Regions from separate parts of the Azospirillum sp. A29 genome, predicted to be linked through region 1. Evidence: predicted binding sites of a transcription regulator. Region 1 holds the regulator's gene; the other holds the start of a gene.

Region 1 (5,561 bases):
TGGTCGTCGCCGCGGATGACGTGGGTGACGCCCATGTCGTGGTCGTCCACCACCACCGCCAGCAGATAGGTCGGCGTGCCGTCGGCGCGCAGCAGGATCAGGTCGTCGAGCTGGGCGTTCTGCACCGTTACCTCGCCCTGGACGAGGTCGTTCAGGATGGTCTGGCCTTCCTGCGGCGCCTTCAGCCGGATCACCGGTGCCACGCCAGCGGGGGCATCGGACTCGGGACGGTCACGCCAGCGGCCATCGTAGCGCATTGGCTGGCCGGCGGCCTTCTGGGCGGCGCGCATCTCCTCCAGCTCTTCCGGGCTGCAATAGCAGCGATAGGCCTTGCCGGCGGCCAGCATCTGGTGCGCGACCTCGGCATGGCGGTCCTTGCGCTCGAACTGGCTGACGACGTCGCCGTCCCAATCCAGACCCAGCCACTTCAGCCCGTCGATGATGGCGTCCACCGCCGCGTCGGTGGACCGTTGCCGGTCGGTGTCTTCGATCCGCAGCAGGAACTGACCGCCGGTGTTGCGGGCGTACAGCCAGTTGAACAGGGCGGTGCGTCCACCGCCGATGTGCAGAAAGCCGGTCGGCGACGGAGCGAAGCGGGTGACGACGGTCATCGGTCTCTCAATTTCCGGTTCGGCGCTGGTATGATGCGCCGGTGGTTCGACACCGTGGTTTAACACAGCCACCCGGCTTGGAGGCAATGCGATGCGCGCATGGACGGTCATTGAGGGGCTCGCAGATGGCATCGCTGCGCCGGGAATCCGTTACCGGTGACGGCCGCCGGCTGGCCGGAGGAGGAAACCGACGGTCCCGCGGCGCTCGGCGGACGCTGGCGGCGACTGCTGGCGCGCATGGGCGGGCGACTCGTGGCGCTCGCGGAGGCGGAGGGCGCGCGCTGGGTGCTGTGGCTGCCCGTCGCCTTCGGGGCGGGTGTGTCGGTCTATTTCGGGCTGCGGCAGGAGCCCGACTGGTGGATCGGCGCGTCGGCGGTCGGCGGTTGCGCGGTGCTGGTGCTGGCGCTGCGGCGATGGTTCGCCATGGCCGGCGTGGCGACGGCGCTCTTGATGCTGGCGGCGGGATTCCTGGTGGCGCAGGCGCACACCATCCGCATGGCGGCACCGGTGCTGAGCCGCAGCATCGCCGGTGCGACCGTCACCGGCCGCGTGATGGCGGTGGAGCGGCGGCCGGGCGCGACGAGGATCACCCTGCGGGACGTGACCGTCAGCAAGCTGGCGCCGGAACGGACGCCGGCCGCCGTGCGCATCCGCCTGTCGGACCGCTTCCCGGCACCGGCGCCCGGATCGGTGGTGCGGCTACGGGCGACGCTGTTGCCGCCGCAGGCGCCTGCCGAACCCGGCGCCTTCGACTTCCAGCGGCGGGCGTGGTTCATGGGGCTGGGCGGCACGGGCTTCGCCACCGGTGCGCCGGAACTGGTCGAGGCGCCGCCGGTGACGGGGTGGAGCACGGTCGCCATCGCCTTCGAGAAGGCGCGCGGCGCGATTGCCGAGCGGGTGGCGGCTGCCATCGGCGATCCGGTGGAGGCGAGCGTCACCACGGCGCTGCTGAACGGCGAGGAGTTCGGCATCCCGGAAGCGACGATGGACGACTTCCGCAACAGCGGGCTGGCGCATCTGCTGTCGATCTCCGGACTGCATGTCGGCGTCGCCGCCGGCATCCTGTTCTATGTCGTGCGGGCGTTGCTGGCGGCGGTGCCCTACATCGCGCTGCGGTGGCCGATCAAGAAGATCGCGGCGCTGTTCGGCATCCTGTCGGCACTCGCCTACACGCTGCTGGTCGGGGCGCCGCTGCCGACGGTGCGGTCGGTGCTGATGACCGGCATGGTGATGGGGGCGATCATGCTGGACCGCCACCCGTTGAGCATGCGGCTGGTCGCCTTCGCCGGGCTGGTCACCATGGCGATGGACCCGGAGGGGATGCTGGGGCCGAGCTTCCAGATGTCCTTCGCCGCGGTGGTGGCGCTGATCGCGGCATTCGAGCGTGGCAGCGTCAGGCTGGCGGAATGGCGGCGCGATGCGGGATGGATCGTGCGCGGATTGTTCTATGTCGGCGGGATTTTGCTGACCAGCGTGGTGGCGACGCTGGCGACCTTGCCCTTCTCGCTCTTCCATTTCCAGCAGATCGCCTTCTATGGCGTGCTGTCGAACCTGATCGCCATTCCCATCACGTCCTTCTGGGTCATGCCGTGGAGCCTGATCGCCTACGCGCTGCTGCCCTTCGGACTGGAAGCACCGGCGCTGATCGCCATGAACTGGGGCGACCGGGCGGTGATCTGGACGGCGGAGTTCTTCGGCCGTCTCCCCTGGGCTTCGCTGACCGTGCCGGCGATGCCGGCGGAAGGGTTCGCGCTGCTGGTGATGGGAGGGATCTGGCTGTGCCTGTGGACGCGGTGGTGGCGTTGGTTGGGAATGCTGCCGGTCCTGGCGGGACTGGCCTCGCCCATGCTGGCGGTGCGGCCGGATGTGCTGGTGGCCGGCGACGGGCCAGTGATGGCGGTCAGGCTGCCGGACGGACGGCTCAGCGCGTCGGTCAAGGGCGGCGGGCGGATGACCGAAACCTGGCGGGAGCGCGATGGCGAGCGGTCGGTGGCCGATCCCTGGCCGGCGGACGGAGGATGGAACGGGGGAGGGCGGTCACTGGACTGCGACGCGCTTGGCTGCCTGTACCGGGTGCAGGGAAAGACGGTGGCCTTGCCGCGGCTGCCGGATGCGCTGGATGAGGACTGCGGGGCAGCCGATGCGGTGGTGACGGCGGAGGTGGCGCGACGCTGCCGGGCGGATTTGGTGGTGGACCGCTGGGTGCTGCGGCATGAGGGCGCGCATGCGCTGAGGGTGACCGCGGAGGGAATAACGGTGGAGACGGTGCGCGGGCTGCGGGGAGATCGGCCCTGGACCGGAGGAAAGTGAGAGCAGCTTGGACTTCGCCGATCCCTTCCCCCGCGGATACGGAGGAGGGGATCGGCGGCTGGGCACAAAAAGCTCAGTACTTCCGGACCAGACCGACCAGCTTGCCCTGCACGCGGACGCGGTCGGCGCCGAAGATGCGGGTCTCATAGGCGGCGTTGGCGGGCTCCAGGGCGATGGTGTTGCCCTTGCGGCGCAGGCGTTTCAGCGTCACTTCGCCCTCGTCCACCAGAGCGACGACGATGGTGCCGTTCTCAGCCGCATCGCAGCGCTGGATGACGATGGTGTCGTGGTCGAGGATGCCGGCTTCGATCATCGAGTCGCCGGAAACCTCCAGAGCGTAATGGTCGCCACCGGTCAGCATGGAGGCGGGGACGTCGACGAAGGCGCTGTTGTCGCGCAGGGCCTCGATGGGCGTACCGGCGGCGATCCGGCCATAGAGCGGGAGCTGCACCGTCTCGTTCGCGGCGGCCGGGGTCGGGGCGGGGGGAGCGGTATCGCGGCCGGCGAAGGCGAAATCGCCCTTGATGACGTTGGGCTGGAACTTCGGCTTGGGAGCCGCGGTCCGGTTGCGGGAGGCGTCAAGACCCTCGGGAAGGCGGAGAACCTCCAGCGCACGGGCCCGGTGGGGCAGGCGGCGGATGAACCCGCGCTCCTCCAACCCGGTGATCAGGCGATGGATACCCGACTTGGACTTCAGGCCCAGGGCGTCCTTCATCTCGTCGAACGACGGCGAGACACCGCCCTGGCCAAGCCGTTCGTGGATGAACAGCAGCAATTCGTGCTGCTTGCGCGTGAGCATGGATGCCTCCCGGCTTGGGCCAGACTGAAGATGGAACAAAAACTAAACGTTGCTCCATGTTCTAGTTTGGTTCCTGCTGCGCGTCAAGCCCCCCATCGGCTTCTTTTAGAACTTGTGTGGAACATTTGGAACGCGGTGAAACAGTTTTCCGGGTGATGTTCACCTGTTCCAGTCCTCACCCAAGCGCCATGTCCGGCGCTCTGTTCAAGTCTAGACGCTGAGCACTCCATCCGTCAAAGGGAGCACGGTCACCATCGCGCCGGCCGGTTCCGGGTCGGCATGGGGCGGGCGGGGGATCAGGCAATCGGACTGGGCGTACAGGGTGGTGATGGCACTGTCCTGGCGGGCGAAGGGCGTGACGGTCAGGACACCGTCCGGGCCGGCGGCGAGGGTGGCGCGCAGATATTCCTCGCGCCGGTCGTTGGCCCTCAGCGCGCCGGTCAGGCGGGCGCGCAGCGGCAGGCGGTCATCCTCCGGCGGCAGGCCCTGCAGCACGCGCAGGATCGGGCGGAGGAACAGGAGCGCGGTGACGCCGGTGGACACCGGGTTGCCGGGCAGGCCGAGCAGCGGCACCGACCCGGCACGGCCGAACATCAGCGCCTTGCCCGGACGCATCGCCACCGTCTGCACCTCCAGCGCCACGCCGCGTTCGGCCAGCACATCGCGGACGAAATCGTAATCGCCATGCGCCGCCCCGCCGGTGGTGACCAGCAGGTCGCAGCCGGCCGCCCCCTTCGCCAGTGCCGCCACACTTTCCGGCGTGTCCCTGGCGACGCCCAGATTGTGGGCGAGCCCGCCCTGGGCGGTCACCAGGGCGCAGAGGCCAAGCGCATTGGTGCTGACGATCTGGCTCGGCCCCAGCGGGTCGCCGGGCAGGGCGATCTCGTCGCCGGTGGCGAGGACGGCGATGCGCGGCCGGCGGTGGACCGACAACCACGGCACGTTTCCGCCGGCGGACAGCGCGATGTCGCGCGCGGTCAGGCGCCGGCCCGTCGGCAGAAGCTCCTGACCGGCCGTGAAGTCGAAGCCGGCTTCGCGGACGAAGCGGCCGGCGGCCACGGCGCGGCCGATCCGCACGGTGGCGTGGTCGGCGCAGCAATCCTCCTGCATCACCACGGCGTCGGCACCGTCGGGCAGGGGCGCGCCGGTGAAGATGCGCACCGCTTCGCCCGTACCAACGCTGCCGGTGAAGGCGTGGCCGGCGGCGGATTCGCCGATGCGGCGCAGCGGGACGGGGGCCTCGGCGGTCGCGGCGGCGATGTCGGCGGCACGCACGGCCCAGCCATCCATGGCGGCGGCGTTGAAGGGTGGCTGGGTCAGTCGGGCGACCACCGGTTCGGCCAGCACACGGCCGAGAGCATCGGGCAGGGCGACCGTCTCCGCCGGGAGGGCGGCGAAGGCCGACAGGATGCGGGCGCGCGCCTCGGCGACGGGGATCATGGCGTCAGGCTCCGGTGGAGGAGGACGCGCCCCACTCGCCGCTCTTGCCGCCGGCCTTGTGAAGCAGACGCACGTCGGTGACGGTCATCCCGCGGTCCACCGCCTTGCACATGTCGTAGACGGTCAACGCTGCGACGGTGACGGCGGTCAACGCCTCCATCTCCACGCCGGTCTGGCCCTTCAGCTTGCAGGTCGCCGTCACGTCCACCGCGTTGCGGGCGGGATCGCAGGACAGGTCGACCTTGACCGAGGTCAGCATCAGCGGGTGGCACAGCGGGATCAGGTCGGGCGTGCGCTTGGCTCCCATGATGCCGGCCAGCCGGGCGACCGACAGCACGTCGCCCTTCTTCACCCCGCCCTGCATGATGAGCGCCAGAGTTTCCGGCTGCATCAGCACGGTC
Region 2 (5,561 bases), 1.0 Mb from region 1:
GTCAGGGTGGTCAGCTTGGCGCCGATCTTGTCCAGATGCAGGCGGGCGACCTTTTCGTCCAGGTGCTTGGGCAGGACGTAGACCTTGTTCTCGTAGTTGGCGGCGTTGGTCCACAGCTCGATCTGGGCCAGCACCTGGTTGGTGAAGCTGGCGCTCATCACGAAGCTGGGGTGGCCGGTGGCGCAGCCCAGATTGACCAGACGGCCCTGGGCCAGGACGATCAGGCGCTTGCCGTCGGGGAACACCACCTCGTCGACCTGCGGCTTGACCTCTTCCCAGGTCAGGTTGCGCAGGGCGTCGATCTGGATCTCGCTGTCGAAGTGGCCGATGTTGCAGACGATGGCGCGGTCCTTCATGGCGCGCATGTGCTCGATCGTGATGACGTCGACGTTGCCGGTCGCCGTGACGAAGATGTCGCCCAGCGGAGCGGCCTCGTCCATCGTGATGACCTGATAGCCTTCCATCGCGGCCTGGAGCGCGTTGATCGGATCGATCTCCGTCACCATGACGCGGGCGCCCTGCGAGCGCAGCGAAGCGGCCGAGCCCTTGCCCACGTCGCCATAGCCGGCGACGACGGCGACCTTGCCGGCGACCATCACGTCGGTGGCGCGCTTAATGCCGTCGACCAGCGACTCGCGGCAGCCATAGAGGTTGTCGAACTTCGACTTGGTGACGCTGTCGTTCACGTTGATGGCCGGAACCTTCAGCGTGCCCTTCTTCATCATCTCATACAGACGATGGACACCGGTGGTGGTCTCTTCCGACAGGCCGCGGACGCCGTCCAGCATCTCCGGATACTTGTCGTGCATGATCTGGGTGACGTCGCCGCCATCGTCCAGGATCATGTTCGGGGTCCAGCCATCGGGGCCGCGCAGCGTCTGCTCGATGCACCACCAGAACTCCTCCTCCGTCTCGCCCTTCCAGGCGAAGACCGGGATGCCGGCGGCGGCGATGGCGGCGGCGGCCTGGTCCTGGGTCGAGAAGATGTTGCAGGAGGACCAGCGCACGGTGGCGCCGAGCGCGGTCAGCGTCTCGATCAGCACGGCGGTCTGGATGGTCATGTGCAGGCAGCCGACGATGCGGGCGCCAGCCAGCGGCTTGGAATCGCCGAATTCGGACCGCAGGGCCATCAGGCCCGGCATCTCGGTCTCGGCGATGGTGATCTCCTTGCGGCCCCAGCTCGCGAGGCTGATGTCCTTGACCTTGTAGTCCGTGAATTCGGCGGCCATGAGGGATGACTCCTGGTGGGCGGTGACGGTCGGGCAGCGGAATTTCAGGCGCACCGGATCACCGGCCCTGCCGCTGTAATTGGCCATGGGTGTATCAGCGGTTCCGGAACCATGCAAGCATAAAGATATCTTTATGTTTGTTCGGTAACGGAAGCAATGACAGGGCCACCCCGCTTTTGTTCGCTTTACGTTCCATTTTGCCCCGGCTAAGCTGCCGGCATGGACGAGATACGGCGATCCCCGATCAAGGGCCGCGGGGCGGTCAGCAACGCCACCGGGCGGTTCGAACGCGAGACCCGCGTCCTGACCGACGACGGCTGGACCGGCTATGCGGAGAGCGGCAACGAGGCGCTGTCCGATCCGGTCCGCACCAGCGTCTCGCCGGCTTCGGCCAAGTCGATCATCACCGGCAACCAGTCGCCCGACATCCCGTTCGACCGCTCGGTGAACCCGTACCAGGGCTGCGAGCATGCCTGCATCTATTGCTTCGCCCGGCCGACCCACGCCTATCTGGGCCTGTCGCCGGGGCTGGATTTCGAGACCAAGCTGTTCGCCAAACGCAACGCGGCGGAGCTGCTGGCCAAGGAGCTGCGGGCGAAATCCTATGTCTGCCAGCCGCTGGCGCTGGGAGCGAACACCGATCCCTACCAGCCCATCGAGCGGACGGAAGGCATCACCCGCCGGGTGCTGGAGGTCTGCCGCGACTTCAACCAGCCGGTCAGCATCATCACCAAATCGGCGCTGGTGCTGCGCGACCTCGACATCCTGGCGCCGATGGCGGCACAGGGGCTGGCATCGGTCGCGGTCTCGGTCACGACGCTGGACCGCGATCTCGCCCGGACGATGGAGCCGCGGGCCAGCACCCCACCGCGCCGGCTGGAGGCGATCCGAGCCCTGTCGGAGGCCGGCGTGCCGGTGGCGGTCCTCGCCAGCCCGATGATCCCGGCGCTCACCGACCATGAGCTGGACGCCATCCTGGAGGCGGCGGCCGGCGCCGGGGCAAGTACCGCCAACTACATCCTGCTGCGCCTGCCGCTGGAGATCGCCACCCTGTTCGAGGAATGGCTGCGGGTCCACGCCCCCAACCGCGCCGACCGCGTGTTGAGCCTGATGCGGCAGAGCCGCGACGGCGCGCTTTACCGCTCCGGGTTCGGCACACGGATGAAAGGCACCGGTCCCTATGCCGAGCTGCTGCGCCACCGCTTCAAGCTGGCCTGCCGGAAGCATGGGCTGGGCGGCCGGAGCTGGCAGCTCGATTGCAGCCGTTTCCGGGTGCCGCCGGCGGTGGGGGACCAGCTGTCGCTTCTGTGAGGGGATGGAACAGCGTGGAACGGGGGGACGGGCGATGTTGCATCCCCGGCCTACCGGCGCCAGGAGAAGGGACCGGCGGCGCGGCGGCTCACCGGGCCGGGATTGAGGTTGGGATACTCTTCATACTGGTTGAGGGTATAGGGGAAGACGCCCTTCGGTCCCGTAGCCTCCGGCTGGACCAGGACGGCGGCGACCAGGGCCGGGCTGGGCGGGGTGCGTTCGCGCAGTTCGCCGGGGATGTCGTCGAGTTCGGGGACGGTAACGGCGGGCGGGTCTTCAGGACGGGGAGCGGGCTTGGCAGCGGGGTCGCGGGCCGGCTGATCGAGACCGGCGAACAGCCCCAGCCGTTCGGCCAGCCAGCGCACGGTGGCGGGATCGCCGGAGGAGACCAGCCGCTCGATCTGCTCGGCGACCAGAATGCGCAGCGAGGACAGGCGCAGCTCGGCCTCGCGGTTCAACGCCTGCCGTTCCCACCACACCCTGTGACGGAAATCCTTGGAGCCGTAATAAGCCCGCCAGAGAGTCGTCCGGCTGCATCCCATGGCGCGCGAGACCTGAAGGAAGCTGTTGCCGCGGGCCAGCATGCCGGCGGCCATGATCCATTGCTCTTCATGGAACTGCGAACCGGGGACCAGCGAGCCTTCGGACGGAGTCGGCGGCTCTTCGGCCCAGCGGGGGAACTGGTCGTTGGTGAAGCTACGGCTGTCGAGGGGCATGGGTCGGCTCCGCAGAGAGAGGAATCTGCGGGAAGCGTATAAGAATTATTTCCTTTTTGGCGGAATTTTTGCAACGCCTGCCGGTACGGAGGGTCGAGGCATCGGGAGCAAGATTCACACGGATTTAGACACGGATTTCAGGGATTTTTCTTGAACTTGGCGACGCTCCGAGTTCCTCGACACAGGTCGCTTCGGAACGCCACATCCGTGAAATCCGTGCTGAAATCCGTGAAATCCGTGTCGATCTTGCCCACCAACTCCACGGCGTCCCACCCGGACCGACCGCCGTCAGGAGCGGCGGAACATCCTGGTCCACGGCGTCGACACGTCCGGGGTCTTCGCCTGATCGGATTTCGACAGCGCCGACAGCGGCAGGCGGCCGGTCGCCAGCATCGCCATCACCAGCGCCGGATGCGCCGGGCCGGAATTGTGCTGGCCGTCTGAGTCCTGGCCGGCCTGCTCCGGCCGATTATCCGCGCCGCCATCCGGGCCGGGCTCCTCGTTCAGGGCCTCGTTGATGCGGGCGAAGGCTTCGATGTCTTTGATGTGCAGCATGGTCCGTACCCCTCGGCTTCGACTTTTGTGCGTCGCAGCAAAAACGAAGGTAACAGCTCTGCCCTCGAATGGTCTCATGTGCGGCGCTTTGACACAGGCCCTTTTCTAGCGGGCCGGTTCGCGAACCGCCAGCATAAGCCCGAAGCCGATGGCGAAGAAAGCCAGAACCGTCGCCATGCCGGCGCGCTGGCTGGCGAAAGCCTGGGTCGCCAACCCGAACAGCAGCGGTCCGAAGAAGCCGACGAAGCGGCCGGTCAGGCCATAGAGGCCGAACATCTCCCCCGCCATGCCCGGCGGGGCGAGCCGCGCCATCATCGACCGCCCGGCGGCCTGGGCCGGCCCGAAGAACAGCCCGAGCCCGAGCGCGAAGATCCAGAACCACAGCCGCTCGGTCGCCAGCAGCAGCGGCACCGAACAGGCGGTCATGCCGGCCAGCGCGATCAGGATCACCGGCTTCGCCCCCGCCCGGTCGTCCATCCAGGCGAAGCCGATGGCCCCCGCCCCCGCCACCACGTTGAGCGCGATGGCGAAGACCAGGATCTCCTCGAAGCTCATGCCGAAGGTCCCGGCGGCGAAGAGGCCGCCGAAGGCGGTGATGGTGTTGATGCCGTCGCGGTAGAAGGCGCTGGCGATCAGGAAGCGCCCGACCTCGCGGTAGCGCCGGGCCTGACGCAGCGTGGCGACCAAGGTCGCGACGCCCTCGCGTGCCGCCCGCAGCAGGCCGTGGCCGGTCGCCGGCTCGTCCGGCACCCACAGGAAATAGGGCAGCGCGAACAGCCCGTACCACGCCGCGGCCAGCAGGGCGGTGGCGCGGACATTGGCCTGCTGGCCCCAATCGGCCCACTCCATCCCGAACAGACCGAACAGCGGGGCCGGGGCCTGGACGAAGCCGACCAGCGCCAGGACGAGGCAGGCCAGCCCGCCGAAATAACCGATGCCCCAGCCCCAGCCCGACACCCGGCCGAGCAGCCGCGGCGGCACCAGCCCCGGCAGGGTGGCGTTGTAGAAGACGTTGGCCAGCTCGAACGCCACGGTGGCGACCACCACGCAGGCGAGCGCGAAGGCGGCGTCGGCCGGATCGGGCCGCACCCACCACAGCGCCGCGGTGAACAGGACGGTGACCAGGGTGAACAGCGCCATCCAGGGCTTGCGACGCCCGGCCCGGTCGGCGATGGCGCCCAGCAGCGGGCTGAGCAGGGCGATGGCGACGCCGGCCACGGTCATCGCCGCACTCCACCGCGCCGTGCCCTCGACCGGGTCGCCGACGACGCCGCGGGCGAAATAGACCGAGAAGACGAAGGTGGTGATGATGGTGTTGTAGGCCGAATTCGCCCAATCGTAGAGGCACCAGGAGACGATGGCCCGGCGGGAGGGCGCGCGCCCGGAGGGAGCGCTTTCGCTCACGCCCGCTTACTCCCGCCCGCCCCCGGTCAACCCGTCCACCCCAAAGGAGATCTGGTTGTTGTCGTAGCGGGCGACGATGCGCAGGCGGTCGCCGGCCGACAGCGCGATCGGCTTTTCCAGGAAGGTCATCGCCTGCTTCCAGTGGTTGGTGCGCGACCGGCTTTCCGACTTGTAGACCACCTCGTCGTCCATGAAGAGGTCGAACCAGAAGGCGACGCCATGGCAGGTGCCGGCGGTGACGATGGTCACGTCGATCACCCGCTCGCCTTCCTCCGGTATGTTGCGGGTGAAGTCGAAATCCAGCGCGGTGAAGGGCTTTGACAGCGGGGTGTGGGCGTCGGCGCCG

What was found. Region 1 encodes LexA, which represses DNA repair genes until DNA is damaged. Its sites were predicted from a motif close to ATGTTCTANTTTGGTTC; they were not measured.
Region 2: a site for LexA is predicted at 1,406-1,422, ahead of ABNQ38_RS22405 (PA0069 family radical SAM protein). Genes of this name have one in related genera too.

The regions. Positions count from the first base shown of each region.
Region 1 covers NZ_CP170466.1:560,219-565,779, reverse strand. Annotated here, with positions in the region: gene gltX (glutamate--tRNA ligase) at 1-611, opposite strand, end outside; gene ABNQ38_RS17520 (ComEC/Rec2 family competence protein) at 768-2,921, shown strand; gene lexA (transcriptional repressor LexA) at 2,995-3,720, opposite strand; gene glp (gephyrin-like molybdotransferase Glp) at 3,931-5,160, opposite strand; gene moaC (cyclic pyranopterin monophosphate synthase MoaC) at 5,165-5,561, opposite strand, start outside.
Region 2 covers NZ_CP170466.1:1,563,868-1,569,428, forward strand. Annotated here, with positions in the region: gene ahcY (adenosylhomocysteinase) at 1-1,229, opposite strand, end outside; gene ABNQ38_RS22405 (PA0069 family radical SAM protein) at 1,449-2,540, shown strand; gene ABNQ38_RS22410 (hypothetical protein) at 2,591-3,256, opposite strand; gene ABNQ38_RS22415 (hypothetical protein) at 3,545-3,811, opposite strand; gene ABNQ38_RS22420 (MFS transporter) at 3,917-5,215, opposite strand; gene ABNQ38_RS22425 (tetratricopeptide repeat protein) at 5,222-5,561, opposite strand, start outside.